DNA from 2 places in the Pseudoalteromonas sp. AS84 genome. Region 2 is predicted to be linked to the other one. Evidence: predicted binding sites of a transcription regulator. Region 2 holds the regulator's gene; the other holds the start of a gene.
The links. Region 2 encodes LexA, which represses DNA repair genes until DNA is damaged. Its sites were predicted from a motif close to TACTGTATNNNNATACAGTA; they were not measured.

Region 1 (10,851 bases), on a different contig from region 2:
TCGTATTAAGCGAACTGATATTGAAGGGCCTTCTCCGGTGCAATCAATCGGTAGAGCTGAAATCGAAAACATGGGTTACGATAACTTGCAGCAGCTTCTAGAAAGAATGCCTGTAGCAGGTAGCGGTACTTTCTCTACTCGTGGTAACAACCAAGATTCAACCGCTAACGGTTCAGCTGCAGTAAGCTTACGTGGCTTAGGAGCCGATGCAACACTCGTACTGATCAATGGCCGCCGTGTATCAATTAGTGCCTTTGCTGAAGGGATCACCAACTCATTTGTAGATATAAACAGTATCCCTGTTTCTGCTATTGAGCGCATAGATATACTCAAAGATGGCGCATCAGCAATCTACGGCTCAGATGCAGTAGCGGGTGTAGTTAACGTTATTTTAAAGAAAGATATTGATGGTGTTGAGATTAACCTAGGCTATGGCGGTACGGATGGTCCAAGTTATGAAGAAACAACAGCAAGCCTAGTTTGGGGTACTACAAGCGAAAAAAGTAGTGCATCTGTTATTATCGATTACTTTAAAAACACATCTCTTTCTTCTGATGAAATGGGCAGCCTTGGCACTGCAAACCAAGCACCTTATGGTGGTGAAGATTTCCGTTCATCTCGTGGTTTCCCGGGCTACTTTTACGTAGATGGCGTTAAAACAATCGACCCTACCTGTCCTGCTGAAAATGCAACTTCAAGTGGTAGCTGCTTATTTGATTACGGCCCATATGGATATGTTGCCCCAGCATCTGAGCGTATAGGCGCTATTTCACAATTTGAATACCGCTTTGATAACGGCATTACTGGCTTTTTAGAAATGGCTGTTCAGCATAATAGCTCTGTCGCTGCTGGTGCACCAACACCACTTGATGAAGATGCAGGCCTTACTGTACCCGCTAGTCATCCAAACAATCCATTTGGTGAAGATATTCAAATTGGTCGCTACCGTACAGTAGATGCTGGTGCTCGCCAATGGGACATTGAGTCAGATACCTTACGCTTTGTTGCGGGGTTGAAGGGCGAAATAAACGATTGGAGCTGGGAGACTGCGATACAAAAAGGTCGCAGTAAATCACTACAAACTGGCGATCGTACACAAGGCTGGGTACGCACCGATTTCTTACAACAAGAAATTGATGCCGGTAACTATAATCCATTCGGTGGCACATATAACGACCCTGCTGTAATTGACAGAATCACAACCAGCTTAGTACGTCGCGGTGAGTCTCATATGACCTCTTTTGACGCAAACATTACAGGTGAAGCGTTTAGTTTTGGTGGCGAAGCTGTAATGATGGCCGCCGGTATTGAGTACCGTGAAGAAGATGTAAATGATATCCCTGATGATCAATTTCAACGTGGCTTAATATTTGGTACTGAATCAGTATCAGCTTCTGCTGATCGTGAACAATACGCTGCATATGTTGAATTCTCGATCCCGCTTGCTGAAAACCTCGAACTACAATTAGCAGGTCGTTACGATGATTATAGCGACTTTGGTACAACAACAAATCCAAAAATAGCTCTGCGCTGGGCACCAACTGACGAAGTAACTGTTCGTGGTTCTTGGGCGCAAGGCTTTAGAGCGCCTTCGCTAGCGCAAATAGGCTTAGGTCCGTCGCAAAAAAGCCAATTCTTTGTTGATACGCAGCGCTGTGAACAAACGGGATTAGATTGCCAAGCACTTGATTACAACATTGAGTTCTCTGGTAACCCTGATTTACAAGCAGAAGAGTCAGAATCATGGAACGTGGGCGTTATCTGGGCACCTACAGCTGAGTTTGGTTTAAGTGTTGATGTATGGAGTATTACTCAAGATAACAAAATCGATGAAGAAGAATTTGGTCCTATTTATGCAGCAGAATGCGGTAACCAAAATAGTACTGTATGTGTTCGTTTAGCCCCTACAGGCGGTGCAAGCTTAGGCACAATACAAAAAATACACAGCACATTTAAAAATTTATCATCGCAGGAAGTATCTGGTGTTGATGTTTCAGCAAACTATAACCACTCTCTTGATGACTTAGGTTTACTTAAATTCAATCTAGAGTGGGCATATCAAGATAAGTTTGAAAAAGATGGTCGTGATTACACCGGTGAATATGGCTACCCAGAGCATCGCTTTATTTTCTCAACCAACTGGGAAATTGGTGAGTTTAACACCAACGTAAATATCAGTTATGTAGGTGAATTTGAAGATACACCTGATATCGACTTTGATGGCAATTTAGACTTTGATAGCAATACTTCACGTATGATTGACTCGCAAACGCTTGTTGATTTACAAACGTCGTACCGTATTACTGAGTCAGCTAAAATATCTTTAGGTGTTAATAACTTATTTGATGAAGAGCCACCATTTGCAATTGGTGATGGCGATGGCGATTTATACGGTTATGCATCAGCTGTGCATAACCCTCGTGGCCGCTACTTGTACACTAAAGTAAGCTTTTCTTTCTAAATAAAAGACACAAAAAAACCGCCAATTGGCGGTTTTTTTATTTAAAACTAAGGGCTAGATTATAGCTCGCCTTCGTTTTCAGATAAGAACTTAGCAACGCCTTCAGGGCTTGCGTCCATACCTTTTTTACCTTCAGTCCAACCAGCAGGACATACTTCACCGTGCTCAGTGTGGAACGCTAACGCGTCAACCATGCGAAGCATTTCGTCGATGTTACGACCTAGTGGTAAATCGTTCACTACTTGGTGACGTACATTGCCTTCTTCGTCGATTAAGAATGAACCACGAAATGCAACACCCGCTTCTGGATGCTCAACGTCATACGCTTTACAAATTTCGTGTTTAACGTCTGCAACTAGTGCGTATTGAACTTTACCAATACCGCCGTCTGCAACAGCAGTGTTACGCCATGCGTTATGTGAGAATTGTGAATCGATAGAAACACCAATTACTTCTACGCCACGCTTTTGAAACTCTTCAAAACGCTTATCAAATGCAATCAGTTCAGAAGGACATACAAACGTGAAATCTAGTGGGTAAAAGAAGATAACTGCTTTTTTACCTTTAATGGTTTCATGAAGATTATAGCTATCTACAATTTCACCGTTACCAAGAACAGCTGCAGCGGTAAAGTCTGGTGCCTGGCGGCCTACTAATACACCCATTTTATTCTCCAAATATTTTGAGTTTGTTTTCAATTGCTTTCGCAATGCTGGTACTTATATGGGCGCTAAAAATTAAAAACCAATAGCGCATACATATAATTAATTGGAATTCTAAAGTTATTCACCGCAAAAGAACAATCGCATTTATCGATGTGAGCAATCGAAAATAACGAACACTTACAACTTGCACAAATTTGCCTGAATAGTATGTCTATTTTGAAATGTAAACTGCGTTGTAATTAGATAGAGCTTTGGACGTTACTAAAGAAGAGTCAGTACGTTAAATTGTTTAAAAAATCATATAATGTGGTATTAATTTTTACAGATACAAAAAAACCTGCAAATGCAGGTTTCTCGTTTAGATTTAATCCATTATATCTGAGGGCATATCGCCACGGATTTTTTGCCAAATCTCACCTGTTTGATGACCGTATTTACGCATCATCGAAATAGCACCATCGTGCTCTTTATTTTCTGCCAGAATTGTTAAATCTTTATAAAACTGACGAGCAAGTTCACGAGTTCCGGCATCAGAGAAATAATGACAACCAATCTTTGAATAAAAGCCCCTAAAACCGTTGAGTATTAATACATAAATACGGTTATTACCCGCAACGGCTAATTCGTGATGAACTTTATAATCGTAGTCAGCAAATGCCTGCGCAGTGTCTTCTAGCTCATGGCTTTGTGATAAAATTTCAATTACACGTTCAGGATTTAACTTAATTGCAGCACGTGTATAAATAGCACTAATATTAGTACGTGCAGATAAAAGCTGATCTGTCAGCTCTGGCATCTTGTCTTCATCTAAGCGCGCTAATGTTTCAAGAATATTTAAGCCTGACGTTTCCCAAAAGTTATTTACTTTTGTCGGTTTACCATGCTGAATTGTTAACCAACCATCACGTGCTAAACGCTGTAATACTTCTCTCAAGGTCGTTCTTGTAACACCAATTAACTCTGAAAGTTCTCGCTCGGCAGGTAGAATTGAACCTGGAGGGAAATCGCCGTTCCAAATAGATTCAACTATATATTCTTCAGCAAATCCTGCTGGGCTTTTCGCTTTAAAAATTCTCATCCAGTTCCCACTCGAATTAATCAACACTCATCGTTTTACACGAATAACTGACTGATTGTACCAGACGAAGCATAACTAACAAGTAAAGTCAGGTATATTAATAAGCAAATGAGTAGAAATTAAAGATTAATAAATAATAAAATTTATATTTTTATAATTTAGCTAAACTGCACAGTTCTACTGGTAATATTCATCGTAGGTACATTGTTATTTGTTATGTATTAATGAGGCCTAATAGATCATCATGTCGCCCCTATTGGGGCATTACCGAGTAGTCACTAATTTCATCTTAAAAAAAGTGACTTCGGTAGCTTTTTTCTCCTTTTTGTTGCTGCATACTTTATCCTGCGTCATAATCTAACGTCTTATTAAAACGCGGAATTTTTATGAACTGGCTTGCGCAATTACCCACCCAACGTACCCCATGGCTTTTATTTACAGCCATCGTTTTTTTACTGGAAGTGACCGCTCTTTTCTTTCAATACCAAATGGGGTTAGCGCCTTGCATAATGTGCATATACCAACGCACCGCTGTACTAGGCTTATTAGGTGCAGGAATTATAGGTTCGACTAAACCACAGAGCAAAACAGTTCGTATACTTGCGTATGTAGTTTGGGGGGTATCGAGTGTTTGGGGATATTTAATTGCTCGCGAACATATTGATATGCAAACCACCACAGATCCTTTTGCATTCAGCTGTGAGTTTGAGCCAAACTTCCCGTCATTTATGCCGTTACATGAATGGATACCTAGCTTTTTTCAAGCGACCGGGGATTGTGGAAATATAGATTGGCAATTTGTTGGTTTGAGCATGCCTGCTTGGATGGAAATTATATTTGGGGTTTTCTCACTAACACTATTTATTATAGTTATTGGCCGTTTATTAATTAAAAAGTCGATTTGATATGTTTACATTTTTTTCAAGCCAATTAGATGAGCTTAAACATCTAAAAGTACGCAAGCGTCAGGACGTAATAGCACTTTCGTTAAGTATGCTATCGCCAACAGATAAAGTTTTACTACGTATTATAAAATTATTGTTACTTAGCCCTTTATTTTTAATATTTACGGTATTTGAAGGCTGGATATTAATCCCTTTTTTGATACTTGGTGGGCTTTGCTATCCGCTACTAACAACACCTATTGAAATTAACTTTGCTAAAAAGCACTTAAGCGATGCGCTAAAACAACTTAATCAGGGCGTATAACGCCCTGATTATTCCTTACTCGCTTTAAAGTGATATTTTCCCTTCTAATTTGGCTAATAGTTTTTTACCAATTCCTTTAACTTGTGATAAATCACTGACGCTTTTAAATTCGCCGTTTTCCTCTCGGTAATCCACAATTGCCTGCGCTTTTTTCTTTCCTATGCCAGGTAGCTTAGCAAGCATCTCAGCATCTGCATTATTTATACTAATTGTCTCAACATGAGGCATTTGCTTAGTTACTTCCGATAATTGTGCATATACGGTAGTTGCAGGTAGTAGGCATAATAAGCTTATAATTAATAAATTTTTTAACGTTTTCATCAAACTTGTCCTTATTCTTCTTTTCTTAATTTTGAATGTTGCTCAGGAAAACTAAAAAATAAGGAACTGTAAAGCTCATCACTTAAAGTGTACCTAAACGCATTATCACTATGATCCGAAATCCTGAAAATGCAGCTGGTACAACAAAGTGATTGCTTAACTAAAGTAAAGTTACCGTTTTTTGTCAAATTTAAGACACCTAAAAATTAATACTTCGCGCTTGCAAATTTACGCCCAAACCATTACTGTACATAAAAACAGTAATCTAATGGTTTTTACAAACCACGGTGCCAAGCAATTTTGCAGGAGAAATCATGGCTGTTGTTGTTAAATATGTTGTAGAACGAAACGGAGTCGAGCGTATGACGTTTACTACCAAAAAAGAAGCTGATGCTTATGACAAGATGCTCGATATAGCAGAATCACTTGAGCTAATGCTAGAAAAGGTAGACGTACCGCTTAGTGAGCAACAAATTGAATCACTTGCTTTAGAAATAGCGAAAAGCAAAGATGACTTTATGACCATACTAAAGGGCGGTAAAGATCCAGTTGTTACCAAAGCGCCAGCAAAAAGTAAAAAGTCAGATAACGTTGCATCAATTGAAGATAACAACGATAAAAAAGCAAGTTAACTCGTAGATTGCCCTTTCCTCGGTCGGGACAAACTAAATAAAAAAGGGAGCAACTAAGTTGCTCCCTTTTTTATTATACCAATTCGCTTTATTAAGTGATCTATTTTGAGGGTGGAAAAACGTATTGATAGCCAGTCAAAAAATTCGCTATTTAGTTGTTCTAAATGATAATTTTCAACGCAGGTAGTGACACGTTTAGCCCCGCAAAATGATTAAGTATTATTGCGGATTGGTATTAATTTACTACCCATTCAAAAATGGGCAGTAATTACTATTTAAAGCTCTTTTTCTACTTCATCAAATAAAGCGGTAATGTTTTTCTCAGGCTCTTTTGTAACTAAGCTAACAACAACAATTGCGATGCTCGCTAAAATAAAGCCTGGTACTATTTCGTACATAAAGCTGCTTAAGCCTTCACCATTTATAGTAAATGGTCCATATATCCAAATTAGTACAGTAAACGCACCTACTAACATACCTGATAAGGCGCCAGCAAAATTCATACGTTTCCAATAAAGGCTAAACAATACAAGTGGTCCAAACGCAGCTCCAAAGCCAGCCCAGGCATTACTTACTAAATCTAATATAGAGCTATCTCTGTCGTAAGCCAAGTAAATAGCAAACATAGCAACTATGGCTACACTAATACGGCCAACAGCAACTAGTTCTTTATCGCTAGCATCTTTACGTAAGAATGTTTTATAGAAATCTTCTGTTAATGAGCTTGAACTAACAAGTAACTGTGAAGAAATTGTACTCATAATGGCAGCTAAAATTGCAGCTAATAAAAAGCCAGCAATAAGTGGGTGAAACAATAACTCAGAAAGAATTAAGAAAATCGTTTCAGGATCTTCAACTACAATATTATTCTCATAAGTATAAGCAGCACCAAATATACCAGTACCAACAGCACCAATGGCAGCAACAATCATCCATGTCATACCAATACGGCGTGCTTTAGGCATATCTTTAACACTACGTACTGACATAAAGCGAACAATGATATGTGGTTGGCCAAAATAACCTAAGCCCCAGGCCATTGCAGAAATAATACCTAATGCAGAGCCTGCACCAATCCAGTTAAGCATATCTGGGTTTACGCTATGCAGAGTTGACTCTAGGGGTTGTTCTAGTAAAGAGTATGCAACGGTAGGCACTAGAATAAGTGCAATGAACATAATACAACCTTGCACAAAGTCAGTTAAGCTAACCGCTAAAAAACCGCCAAACAAAGTATATAAAACAACTACACCTGTCGTAATGTATAAACCCATTTCATAACTTAGACCAAATGAGCTTTCAAACAGCTTGCCGCCGGCTACAACACCTGATGACGTATAAAGGGTAAAGAAGACGATAATTACTATAGCTGATACAACACGTAATAAGTTTGACTTATCATTGAAGCGATTTGAAAAGTAATCTGGGATTGTTATAGAGTCATTTGCTTTTTCAGTGTACACACGTAATCTTGGTGCAACCAACAGGTAATTTAACCAAGCACCAATTACCAAGCCAATTGCTATCCATGTACTACTAAAACCAGTAACAAACATCGCACCAGGTAGGCCCATTAAAATCCAGCCACTCATATCCGATGCACCCGCAGACAGTGCAGCAACGCTTGGAGATAGATTTCGTCCACCTAACATGTAACCAGATACATCGTCAGTAGATTGCTTATATGCATATAGTCCGATACCTAACATTACAACAAAATATAATGCTAGTGAAATAATCATTCCTGTTTCCAAATTAGCCTCCGCATAATTATTAATAACAGGCTCTTAATCCGAATATTGACTCTTAAAATATTATAATAAAGACACTATTAGGATAAAAACCATTCTCGCTGACTATATCATGCTTAATAATAAAATCTCCAACTTGTTGCCCCCAGCTGATACAAAAATACTCATGTTGAATAATTTTAAAGCTAATTGGTAAAATATAATAAATTAAATACAAGAAACCCCTTAATTTATAATGATAATTTATTAATCATGCAAATATACGTAATGCTATTTTGAATCTTTTGCCATATATTATTACAATACCTAATTACATCACTCTTACGGAACTGTTTATGTATTTTTACGCTGCACGTCAACCGATTTTAGACAGAGATAAAAAGCTCATCGGATATGAGCTTTTATTTCGTGATGGCGTTGATAACGTATTTCCCGATATAGATGGTGACGAAGCAACAACACGACTTATTGAGGGAAGCCAGTTTAATTTTGGTTTAGAAGATTTAACCGATAATAAACCTGCCTATATAAATTTCACCCTAGAAACGCTGTCAAAGGGTTATCCTACTCTGCTAGGTAAAGATACAATAGTTGTAGAAATACTTGAAACGATTCAGCCTGGTAAGCGTTTATTAGCTATTGTTAAAGATTTAAAAGATAAAGGTTACACTATTGCTCTTGATGATTATATTCATCAACCTGTATGGCGTCATTTTTACCCGTTCATTGATATCATTAAAATAGACTTTTTAACATGCGATATAGATACAATAAAAACGGTTCTTAACGATTTAAAACCACACTCGCATATTAAGTTACTTGCCGAAAAAGTTGAAACCTACGAAATTTACCAACAAGCTTTAGAGCTTGGGTTTGATTATTTCCAAGGGTTTTTCTTCTCAAAACCTGAAATGGTACAAAGTAAGGCTTTACCGCCTTCAGAAATGGCATTAGCTGAATTACTCTACGAAACATCAAACATTGATATGGATCTTAAAAAAATCACTGACGTGTTTGAACGTGATGTAAATCTGTCTTATAAGTTACTTAGGTATTCAAATTCTGCCGCATTTGCTCGCCGCGCTGAAATAAGTACCATTAAGCAAGCCCTTATAGTGCTTGGTGCCAATGAAATTAAAAAGCTATTGTCACTACTGTTTGCAGCACAAGTATCTGCAGATAAACCTGTAGAGCTAATTAGGCTATCGCTTACACGCGCTCGATTTGCTGAATTACTGGCTATATCCCACGGACAATTTAAAGACACTGGCATGGCGTTTTTAACCGGTATGATGTCTCTTATGGATGCAATTTTGGATGAGAGCATGGAAAGCGTCATGAAAAAACTTCCACTTTCTAATGATATAAAAGCAGCGCTATTAAACGACGAAGGCTTATTGGCAAAATACTTAAACTTAGTTAAGTATTATGAACAAGCAAATTGGTCTGCCGCAAACGAACTAACGAAAGAACTAAACCTAGGTGAAAAAGTTCCCGATGCCTATCATGAAGCACTAGCTTGGGTTAATGAACAAATGCAGTTAATAGTTAACGAAAAATAAATATCTAAACAGCAAACAATAACGCCAGCATTTAGCTGGCGTTTTTGTGAGTGGCTTTTCAATTATAAACTTTCTAAAAAGTCTTCATCAAAATCAGCTGGCTCTTCTTTAATTGGCGGGTTGCCGTCGTACAGTTCATAAATTTGACGCTGAAAGTAAATATCTTTTACAAATAAGTACGGATCAAGTGAATCATTTAATAACCCCTCTTGTGGGATTAATGATGCACGTGCCTCAACTGCTTTTAAAACAAACACTAGAATAGTTTGTGGAGTCGTTAGCGCAACTTCAGGTAATACAAAGTTGTCGACTACATCACCAGTCAGATTACGTGCTGTTGTAGGACCCATGCCTGGTAGCATTAAATAAGCGCCATCACCCACCCCCCATACACCCAACGTTTGTCCAAAGTCTTCATCTACAATTTCAAGGCCTAATGAGCTAGCAACATCAAAAATACCAAAAATACCAACTGTAGAGTTAACTAAAAATCGCGCTAAGCTCACACTTGCATTACCCGGCTTACCTTGCAAACCCGCATTAATCATATCGACAGGCGCTGTAATATTACCTGTAAAATTAACAATACCGTTTCTTACCGGTACAGGCGTTACTTCAACATAACCTACAGCAACGGGGCGCAATAAATAAGCATCCAATACATCCATATTAAAATCGTATAACGGACGATTAATACTTTGCAGCGGATCTCTGTCATCTACTTTGCTTTGTGGTACTTGAGCACAGCCGGCTAGTATCAATAAACATAAAAAAGTAAAACTGTGTTTTAACATCTAACGTCCTTAAGGTATTAATGTATCAATTTGAAGTTGGTAGTCACTTACACTTTCACGCTTTAACGACTGTGAATGACCTTCTAGCTCACCAGAGCTTGGCATAACAGAGTCATCTATAGAGATACGCGCTGAAATAATAATATTTTCTGCACTAGACAAGTTTAGCCCAGCAACCATTGCACTACTATCACTCAACTCAACTGTAATTGGAAATGAATATTTAGCGAGCTTAACAGCAGCTAGCGGCATTGGCGAACCACTTGCTGCTTTTGCAAATATAAACAAAATACCGTCTTTTGGCTGTTTATCTATAAGCTCTTTTGCAATGTCGACTGTAACTGCAATAGCACCCGTTGTATTAGTAACTGGCATAAC
Region 2 (10,851 bases):
CGTACCAGGTCGTCCATGGATAACTACATCAATGTGATCTTTTATATCGCCAAGCACTATCGGGCTGCCTTTAAGTGCAGGAAATACACCCGGTAATCCCATGCCTGTAGGCTGATGACATGCAGCGCAATTGGCCATATATACTTGTTCGCCTAAAGTCATTAATTCTTCTTTTGGGAGGGTTTTATCAAGTAATGCGGCATCTGCTAATGCTGCTTTTTGTTTAGCCTGCTTTGCATCTGCAAGCCATGTTTTAAAATCAGCCTCAGATTTAGCAACCACCACAACGGGCATAAAGCCATGATCTTTACCACACAACTCAGCACATTGGCCTCGGTAAGTACCTTCTTCGTTTATGTTCGTCCATGTTTCGTTTATAAAGCCGGGATTCGCATCTTTTTTAACTGCAAAATCAGGTACCCACCAAGAGTGGATAACATCGTCAGAAGTCATTAAAAATCGTACTTTTTGATTTATTGGCAGTACGAGAGGTTTATCAACCTCAAGTAAGTAGTTAGGATTTTTATCTGCAAGATTAGCGATTTCATCTTGCGGGGTAGATAAAATAGAGTAGAACTCTACATCTTCGCCCATATATTCATAATGCCATTTCCATTGTGAACCTGTAATTTTAATAGTGAGATCAGCTTTGCTGGCATCTTCCATTGCAATTAGGGTTTTAGTAGCTGGTACTGCCATAGCAATTAAAATAACAAACGGAATTGCAGTCCAAAGTATTTCTACTTTAGTGCTTTCGTGAAATTGGGCAGGTACAGCCCCTTTAGATTTACGGTGATGAATAAGTGCCCAGAACATAATTGCGAACACTATCACCCCAATCACACAACATATTATAAATATGGTCATGTGCAGCTGATATACATTATTGCTTATATCGGTTACGCCTTTGCGCATATTGTATTGGCTGTTAGCCAAAACTGGGTGCGAAAAAACACATAATATAAGCCACAAGGTAGAGGTCAGTTTACCCATGTGGTGGCTCCTTTGATGCTATTGCGAATGCAAAGCGAAGAGGCATACGGCTTAAACGCCAATTCGTTATTTTTATTTTTTTAGCCAATCTCATTTAATATTGATTGGTTTTGCTGCGCCAACAACGTGTTTGTGTATATTGTGTGTTCTCAAAACTAAAAAGCTGTGAGTTATTATTAGCTCAGCACATTAATAATTAGCTAAAAAATGAACAACAAGCAAGTTTTAGTATAAAAAACAATCAGGTTGTAATTGGGTAATTAACAAAAAATCAGCAACTAGCTAGGCAACAGGAAGTTCAAAAGATGAGAAAAACAAAGGGGTTTAACGCATTCGGAGGGGAAATTATAAGTGCAAAAAAGTTTACAGGTTGAATAGTCAGTGGGCTGTTTGCACCCTATTTTAGTACAAATTTTAAAACAAAAATGCGTACTAATTAGTACGCATTTATAAAACTGCTTGTTTAAAAGCTATTTTTAAAGTCACATCCAATCAGCGTTTCTTATAACGCCAACGGCTAAGCCTTCAATATTAAAAGACTCATTCTCAAGATCTACTTCAATAGATTCAAAATCGTCGTTTTCAGCATGAAGTAATACTTTACGACCTGCTTTCTCAAGACGTTTTACAGTTACGTCTTCGTCTAAGCGTGCAACAACAACTTGTCCGTTTTCAGCGGTTTGAGTACGATGTACTGCAAGTAAATCACCATCCATAATACCAATATCTTTCATGCTCATACCGTTAACGCGTAGTAAAAAATCTGCAGCCGGTTTAAACATTAATGGATCGATTTTGCAGTGACTTTCAACGTGCTCTTGCGCCAAAATAGGTGAACCAGCAGCAACACGCCCTATAAGCGGTAAACCTAATTGTTCTGGCTCTTCTTCTTCAATTAACTGAATACCACGGCTTGCACCTGGCTTCATTTTAATTGCGCCTTTTTTAGCAAGTGCTTTTAAATGCTCTTCAGCAGCATTGGCACTTTTAAAACCTAATGTTTGCGCTATTTCAGCACGTGTAGGAGGCATACCAGTGTCTTTAATAAAAACTTTAATTAGTTCGAGTATTTGAGCTTGGCGGTTCGTTAATGGTCGCATACAACTGGTTTTCCATACAGTACATTTAACTGTGAGTATATACAGTTAAATAAAAATCGCAAATTTAAATTAAGCCTTAAAATAGCCAAAGTAATTTCACTTGTGTACATTTTAGGGATATAACTAAAACTAAGTTTATAAATGATAAAAAAAGCAAAGGAGTCATTATGAGTATTTGGTATCAACCTATTACTTTAGAGTTTTGCAAACAGCTTGATGAAGGTATAAATGGTCAAGGTACGCTGATGAAAACTATGGGGATAGAAATCACAGAGATTGGCGATGATTACTTGGTTGCCACAATGCCGGCAATTCCTGAGCATCATAACCCAATGGGGATGGTTCACGGCGGTGCTAACGTTGCACTTGCCGAAACAGTTGCCAGCTATGCAGCTAACTTTGTTGTCGATTTTACAAAATTTTACTGCGTGGGACAGGAAATTAGCGCAAGTCATTTAAAAGCGTCTCGCAACGGCACTTTAACAGCCACGGCAAGAGCATTTCATATCGGTAAGCGTAGTTCAGTATGGGAAATAAAAATTACAAATAGCCGCAATGAGCTTTGCTGCGTATCTAAAATGACCGCAGCAGTCGTAGAGCGAAGATAGTTACTTTTCGATTGGGTAAATTGTAATTTCCATACCCGCACCAATCGCAGATATACGTAGTAATGTATCTGCATCTAAGGCTTGATTAAAGCACTTAGGGGAAGTGCCTGATTCAAAACCAATATCAAACGTTCTACGTGAACAGCTTAACCATTGCTTTAGCGCGTTACGCGAACACGATTCAATAAGCTCACATATATGGTTTATTGCTTTGTCAGGCGTGTTTACTACACCTGTTGCTTCAATACGCGCTAATTGACGGTATTCGTCTTTGTCATAATGTAAAATCGTAGCGACTTTTTTCAAGTCCGCCACTAGCAAACTAATATCTTGCTTTGATTCAAGCTCAAGATCTACATTTAAAAATTGAATTTCCGACATCGTTTCGTATTTATCCTCTAATAATTTCATTGCAAACTTTAACGCAGTTTTACCGTTATACCAAATCAACTATGCTCTATTAACCACTTTATATGGATATTTCGCAGCTTTTAAGTATTTATTAGCATTTAAAGCTAGCTGGATATCAAACATTCAGCTCAATTGTACAAATAAATCATGTTAGCAATTTAAGTGTAATCTTTTTTATTTTTAAATGATTACAGTAAGCTATAGTTTAAACTGCGACAAAATGTCGCAGTAACTTATCTCATTAATGTAATAAACTAGCCTCTAAAAATAATAAGACTAAAACATGAATAAAAAAATATTTAAACATGCTCGCAAGTTACATAAATGGTTAGGTTATTTATTAGCATTACAAATTTTAGCTTGGCTATTAGGTGGTTTAGTAATGAGCGCTATCCCTCTTGATAAAGTTCATGGGGAGCATCTTGCAACACGCACTCTTAATAACCCATTTACGCAGGCTGATTATGTGGCCTCCCTTGACGATATTGCATCTCAGGTGGCTAATCCAACACAAATAATTTTTGAGAACTTCTTAACCACACCTATAATTACAGTTATAAATAAAGATGAACAACAAAGCTTTAACGCTATAACAGGCCGGCCTTTTGAGCCGCCAACTAAAATACAAATTACCGCAAATGCTAAAGCACACTTACTTATTGATGCTCAAGTGACAAGCGCTGTATTGCTAAAGCAAGGTATGCGAGAAGTTGGATATAAAACCAATGTTTGGCAAGTACAATTTGACGACACATTTAACACCACACTGTACTTGTCAGAAAATAACGGCAAAGTTGTTACCATTCGCAGCACACTCTGGCGAATTTTCGACTTTTTTTGGATGTTACATATTATGGATTACGATGAGCGAGAGGATTTTAATAATCCGCTGCTTATTAGTTTTGCAGCAACCAGCGTACTTTTTTGTTTAAGTGGAATATTACTACTTATACAAAATATACGACTAAAACGATTTATCCGAATTAAAAGTAAGAATAAATCAAAGTAGTCATATTGGTTTTTGAGAACTAGCTCACTCTCACCATAGAGTAAGTAAGCCCTAGGAAGTACCCAAGGGCAGATTTTATTCCAAGTGTTTAAATCGACTCAAATGTCGCTTTAACATTTCGTTTTCGAAAATCAACTCATCACGCTCATCCAGTAATTGTAAAACTAAGGCTATTGCCGACCAATCTAACGAAAAGTCATGTTGAATACGGGCCGCTTTTTTAACTAAAGTCACTGCAGATACCGTAAATTGCCACTGCGTAACATGATCCCCCTCAATTGGAACCGCAATATTATGCTCAACTAGCTCATATAAAATTGCTTCGCTAATATCACTGCTCAAACATAGCTCTTTGCTAGTAAGTAAATCGTCTTTTTGTGTCACGATAATTTGCATTATGGTTTGCTCCAGTTATTACGGGGATCAAAGTGAGCTTTTTCGGCTAATTCTTCCCACAGTTTTTTACTGGCATCATCAATAGATGTTGGATTAACAATTTTAAGCACAGCAAATAAATCACCTTTGGCTTTTTTACTCATTAATCCCTTACCTTTAATACGCAAGCGTTGACCAGACTGACTATTAGATGGAATAGTTAATTGGATTTTGCCTGCCAACGTAGGTAAATTTATTTTTGTACCAAGAGCCGCTTCCCATGGAGCAAGAGGGACGACTATATTTAGGTTATGGCCTTCAACATCAAATAATGGATGAGGCACTAAACTAATTTGTAAATACAAATCACCATTTTGCCCATTCGCTGACCCTAATCCGCCTTGCCCTTTTAGTCGAATTCGCTCACCATTTACTGAACCTGCAGGAATTTTCACTTTAAGTGATTTTTTAATTTCAGAGACACGCCCACTGCTATCTCGCTGCGGTAACATAAACTCAACAGGCTTAACGGTATCAACTAAAGTCTCTTCAAGAAAAATTGGGAATTCTATTTCCACATCTTGTCCTTTTTGCGCGCGAGCGGCGTTACTTCTGCTCTGCCCGGAACGATCGAACCCACCAGCTCCGCCAAACATTGAATTAATAAAATCAGAAAATTCCTCATCAGTTTGCGGATCACTTTGCTGATAATTACCTTGTGAAGAACCAGCGCTACCGCGATAATTTGTTTGCTGTTGACGAGCACGATTTTGCTGGTGACGACGTAACTCGTCGTATTTTACACGTTCTTCTTTGTTATGAATGACTTCGTAAGCTTCTGCTATTTCTTTAAACTTATCTTCTGCTTGAGGCTCTTTGCTTACATCTGGGTGATATTTTCTGGCTAACTTTTTATAAGCTATTTTAACCGCTTTATCGTCTGCATCAGGCGATATTCCAAGCACTGCATAATAATCAACAAATTTCATTTGCAATCCAAATCCCCATATTGAGTAAGCTTTAAGCATACTCCTTAACGGGTAATCTTGTGTGGTTAAAATACGATAAATAGTAAGAAATAAATGAATAGTGAAAATAACTTTAAGTAAAAAATTAATCAGACACCTTTTAGTAATATAAGTACAGGCCTTAAGTTAACTTTATCTTTTATCTTCAAGGCTTTAAACTGCCTGTTCCTGTAGTTCACATTTGTGATGGATATGACTCGATTTATTCTGGCCTTACTGGCTTGTTGTGTGTGCGTTTCGGTATCTGCCGAACAATTTACCCGTTTTTCAACGGCTAAAAGACATTTAATTAAAACCCTACCAGACAACGCTAAAAGTATTTACTGCGGTTGTGATATTAAAAAAGAAGGCAAAAAACTCATTCCTGATCCTTCTAACTGTGGTTACATTCCTCGAAATACACTTACCCGCTCAGGTAAAGTAAATGTGCGAGCACTACGCATTGAGTGGGAACACATTGTTCCGGCGTGGGAATTTGGTCACCAGCTACAGTGTTGGCAAGATGGCGGACGTAAAAACTGCCGTAAAGTAAGTGCTAAATTTAGAAAAATGGAAGCTGATATAAATAACTTAGCGCCAGCTATTGGCGAAATTAATGCCGATCGCTCTAATTATCGTTTTGGCATGCTTAGCGAAAACGCCACACAGTATGGTCGCTGCGAAGTAAAAGTAAACTTTAAGCAACGTGTAGTTGAACCGCCTGTTTATGCACGTAAACGTATAGCCGACACCTACACTTACATGCAAAAAACATACGGTTTAAAAATCTCAGATAAACAGCAAAAGTTATTTAATGCATGGCAAAAGCAAGCATTCGCAGATACAAGTAGTGCGAGCAAGCTCTAAGCTTTAACACTCATTTACATAAATCAAAGCTATAAATGTTGAATAAATGAGCGAGTGTTGTAATATTTTAAACAACTTATTTACAGAAAGTCCTTAACTATGTTTAAAAATAATAAAACCTCGCTAGCCATTTTTGCAGCACTTTCGGGCTTTGCTTTAACGGGTTGTGGCGGCGGTAGCGGCATCGACTCTGCTCCTGTAATTACTACGCCTATCGTCACAACACCTGTTAGTAGCAGTCCAACATGGACAGCGGGGGTATTTGAGCCCTCTAATGATTTAAAAAACTTTTGCGAAACCCCTCGTACGGGTAACGATCCCTTTAATAACAACGAGCCTTACCCAGATCAAGCAGGTTCTGCCCTTTACGAAAAACTCTGGCTTCGCTCTTGGAGCGACGAAACCTATCTTTGGTATGATGAGATTGCCGATAACGATCCTGAAAGCTTTGGCACAGTAGCCGATTATTTTGCCCAATTAAAAACAGAGCAGCTTACCGACTCAGGGGCAAAAAAAGATAACTTTCATTTTTCAGAACCTACTGAAGATTACTTTCAAGAAGCGCAATCGGGCGTTACTTCTGGTTACGGTATAAATTGGGCGTTTATTGGCGATACAGCCGACCGTATTTTACGCGTCGCTTATCTTGAAGATGATTCACCTGCAAGCCAAATAGGCTTTCAACGTGGTGATACTGTACTTTCAGTTGACGGTGTTAGCATTAATACCAATACAGAGTCGGGTGTAGATACGCTTAACGAAGGCTTATTTAGCCCAACTAACGGCGATTCACATACTATTGTTGTACGCAGTAACGATGGCGCCGAAAAAACATTTAATGTAACCGCTGGTAATATTGAGCAAACACCAGTTCAAAATGTTAAAACGATTACAACCGCAAATGGTTCAAACGTGGGTTACATGCAATTTAATAGCCATATAAGCATTGCTCAAGAAGGCCTTATTGCTGCGGTAAATAAGTTTAAAACCGATGGTATTGACGAGCTTGTAATCGACTTTAGATATAACGGCGGCGGGTTATTAGCGCTATCAGCGCAATTAGCTTACATGATTGCTGGGAATGCTAACGTGAACAACCGCTTTTATTATCAAACTCAACAAAACAATAAACAGCCCGTAGATTCGCCTTTTCCATTTATTGATGAAGAAATAGATTACTCTACTTTTTTTAGCACAGGTGAAAACCTACCTGATTTAAACTTATCGAAGGTTTATGTATTAAGCACATCAGGCACCTGTTCGGCATCAGAAGCTTTTATTAATGGTTTAAAGGGTATAGACGCAGAAGTTATTTTAATTGGTGATACAACCTGCGGTAAGCCCTATGGCTTTACCCCAACCCATAACTGCGCAACAACCTATTACACTATTCAGTTTAGTGGGGTAAATAGCAAAGGATTTGGCGAATACTCTGCGGGTTTTACACCAACCCCTACGCCACAATTTGATGCTGATGTTCAAGGTTGTGAAATTGAAGACGACTTTGATCATCAGTTAGGCGACAGTGACGAGGCTGTTTTAGCCACCGCATTATTTCATGTTGAAAATGGCAGTTGCCCAGTTAGAACGGCTGCTGCAAAAGCAGAGCCAGCTAGTTTTTCAGGCTCTCGTGAATCCCTCATTCCTTTAAATATGCCTGAGCAATTTACCCAGCGTAATATGGACTTAACTTGGCCAACACTGAGTGAGGAAAGATAGTGGCTAAATTATTACTCCCATTAGCCATCTTGCTCACTTTAGGTGGATGCCAAAGTGTAAATAGTGAGCCCGCTAAACCCGCTATATTAACGAGTGTTAACCCTAGCGTTGTTGCAACACTACAACAGGCAATTCAACACGCTAAGGGAGGCGCATTAGTAACGCTTGCCGATTCGGTATTTACTAAGCGCAGTGAGTTGCTAATTGATCATGCAATGAGTAAAGGGCCTGATGGCAGAGTAATTATGGGGGCGCATAATATAAAATCTGAGAAGTTTATTTTGCAACTACGTAATAACCAATGCGAACTTTACTATCCTAAAAAAGAGCTTACTACAGTACTTAAAGGTGTTACTTGTAAAGAGTTATGAGGCACTTTATTAATGTTTATAAATTAATAAAAAAGGCGCGCAGCATATCGCTGCACGCCTTTTTCTATTTTAAAGCGTTATTACAAGTCTTGATGCGGACCAAACATTTCATAATGAATCTGCTCGTTTTTAACACCTAGCTCAAGTAACTGGTTTTTTATAAATACCATAAAACCGGCAGGGCCACATAAGTAAAAGTCGCCATTACTCAATGGTAGCTGTGCTTGTACTGCATTTAGGTTCATTAACCCAGTAAAGTCAGCGCCCTCTGTCGTTTGGTTAAACCACGTCATTGTTTGTAAGCGGTTATAAACTGCATTTAACTCATTTAAATATTTTGAAAACGAATGCTGCTGAGTATTTTCGCAGGCATGTAAATACATAACCTCTTGATTAGAATTATCACTTAATAGCGTTTCAAGCATAGCCAGCATTGGCGTTTGCCCAACACCTGCTGAAATTAGTACCGCTGGGTTTGTATTATTACGTAAAAAGAAATCCCCTGCCGGCGGGTATAGCTCAACAATAGTGCCTTGCTCTAATGAGTGTAAATGATTAGACACCATGCCAGGCTTTGGCTGTAGCTCTTTTTTAACACTAATACGGTAGTTTTTAGCGTTACTTTTTTGTGAAATAGAATACTGGCGTATTTCTTCATATTCAGCGCCCTCGGGCTTAACTTTAATACCTAAATACTGCCCTGGTTTATGTGTAATAACAGCTTCGCCATCAACTGGCGTAAGTGTAAAGCTTGTTACTAATTCTGATTCAACTTGCTTGTTGGTTATTTCAAACTGGCGAGTGCCCGCCCAACCACCGTGTTTATTTTTACTGTGCTCATACAAAGCAGCTTCTTCGGTAATACAAATATCGGCAAGTACGCCGTAAGCTTCGCGCCATGCGTACTCAACATCGGGAGTAAATTGCTCAGGAATAAGCTCTTTTAGCGTACCAATTAAATGCGCACCTACAATAGGGTAATGTTCAGGTAAAATATTTAAGCTTGTATGCTTATGATTAATACGTGTTAGCGCTTCTTTTAATACGACTAAATTATCAATATTTTGTGCATACGCAGCCAATGCATTAAAAAGTGCAAATTGCTGACGACCTGTATCTTGATTCGCCATATTAAAAATATTTTTAAGCTCAGGATTATGGCTAAATAAACGCTTATAAAAATGATCGGTAACAACCGTACCCGCCTGCGCTAGTAACGGAACAGTGCTTTTTACAATCTCAATGGTTTTATCAGATAACATATGTGTTTCCTATGGATGAACTAATCACGACGCCCATCAACACGACGCCGCGTTAATATAGGTGTGCAGTGAATTAAAAATAATAAAAAAGCCACTAACCACAGCACAGCACTTATTTGCCAAGCAAGGTGAGGCCCAATAATAAAAGGGAGTAATGAACGAGTAATAGCGGCCACAAGCAAAAACGCAAAAGCAACAGCCATGTAATGAGGAATAGTGAGTGTCCGCCCTGTATGACCATGTGATACACGCGTCATCATTGCTAAAATCATCATACCTATTGTGCCAATAGTGATTAAGTGCAGCGCATCTTTAAATTGTATTGCACTGCTATAAAAGCTGAATGCAACCATCATTAACCCTACGCCTAACGTAAGGTAGGAGAAATGCAAAGACCATAACAACGGCACTCTCAATACCTTGCTGTCCCACCAAAAACCAGCCCTGACCAGGTGAAGCGCAGCAACAGTTGCAACAACTAACGCAGGGTTAATCGTGTTCAAAAACAACTTGTTGATAAAAAATAAAGTGATAGCCACAATAGATAAATACATCACTGCTTTATCTATTTTAGGCGTGCGAACTTGCTCGGTTAAACCCAGACCTTTAGCGGTAAAAAATGGTAAAACGCGACCCGCAACAATGCCAACTAGTAAAGTAATGACGAGTACTGCGGTATCAACCACACCAAGTGCAAGCTGCATGTTTTGCTGTAAAGTGAGTATTAAATACAATACATTGAGCCCACAAAGCACAGCTAAAATAGCTAAAAACGGGTAGTTACTTTTGCTATTGGCTTTTAATAACATATTAGCCAATACAGCTATGGCGCCTAGCCACCAAATAACTTGTAATGTAAGTGCAGCATATAAATTAAAATGAGCAATATCGGGCAATATCACAAAAAAGGCTAAGCGCGCTGCAAGCCATATAAACGTAAGCCACATAAGAGCTTTGCCACTTATGCTCGCAACGCCTGTCCATGTTTGTGCTGCGGTAAGTAAAAAGCCAACAGCTACAACTCCTGCAAAGCCAAACAGCATTTCGTGCGCGTGCCATAATGTCGCAGGTATCGATAAGTGCCAACTTGCATGGCCTGTTAAAATAAGTAGCCAATACCCCACCGACA

Region 1: the regulator LexA is predicted to act here: its motif matches at 5,978-5,997, upstream of WNY79_RS11920 (YebG family protein).

The regions. Positions count from the first base shown of each region.
Region 1 covers NZ_JBBMQY010000010.1:43,718-54,568, forward strand. The annotation lists gene WNY79_RS11890 (TonB-dependent receptor) at 1-2,461, shown strand, start outside; gene WNY79_RS11895 (peroxiredoxin C) at 2,521-3,126, opposite strand; gene fadR (fatty acid metabolism transcriptional regulator FadR) at 3,491-4,204, opposite strand; gene dsbB (disulfide bond formation protein DsbB) at 4,591-5,109, shown strand; gene WNY79_RS11910 (DUF6170 family protein) at 5,111-5,413, shown strand; gene WNY79_RS11915 (helix-hairpin-helix domain-containing protein) at 5,438-5,734, opposite strand; gene WNY79_RS11920 (YebG family protein) at 6,049-6,366, shown strand; gene putP (sodium/proline symporter PutP) at 6,642-8,120, opposite strand; gene WNY79_RS11930 (HDOD domain-containing protein) at 8,453-9,679, shown strand; gene WNY79_RS11935 (VacJ family lipoprotein) at 9,742-10,473, opposite strand; gene ccmI (c-type cytochrome biogenesis protein CcmI) at 10,483-10,851, opposite strand, start outside.
Region 2 covers NZ_JBBMQY010000018.1:5,712-16,562, reverse strand. The annotation lists gene coxB (cytochrome c oxidase subunit II) at 1-993, opposite strand, end outside; gene lexA (transcriptional repressor LexA) at 1,476-2,093, opposite strand; gene WNY79_RS16030 (PaaI family thioesterase) at 2,261-2,701, shown strand; gene WNY79_RS16025 (hypothetical protein) at 2,702-3,082, opposite strand; gene WNY79_RS16020 (hypothetical protein) at 3,396-4,121, shown strand; gene WNY79_RS16015 (chaperone modulator CbpM) at 4,197-4,517, opposite strand; gene WNY79_RS16010 (DnaJ C-terminal domain-containing protein) at 4,517-5,485, opposite strand; gene WNY79_RS16005 (endonuclease) at 5,717-6,370, shown strand; gene WNY79_RS16000 (S41 family peptidase) at 6,470-8,089, shown strand; gene WNY79_RS15995 (hypothetical protein) at 8,089-8,460, shown strand; gene hmpA (NO-inducible flavohemoprotein) at 8,541-9,722, opposite strand; gene WNY79_RS15985 (NnrS family protein) at 9,743-10,851, opposite strand, start outside.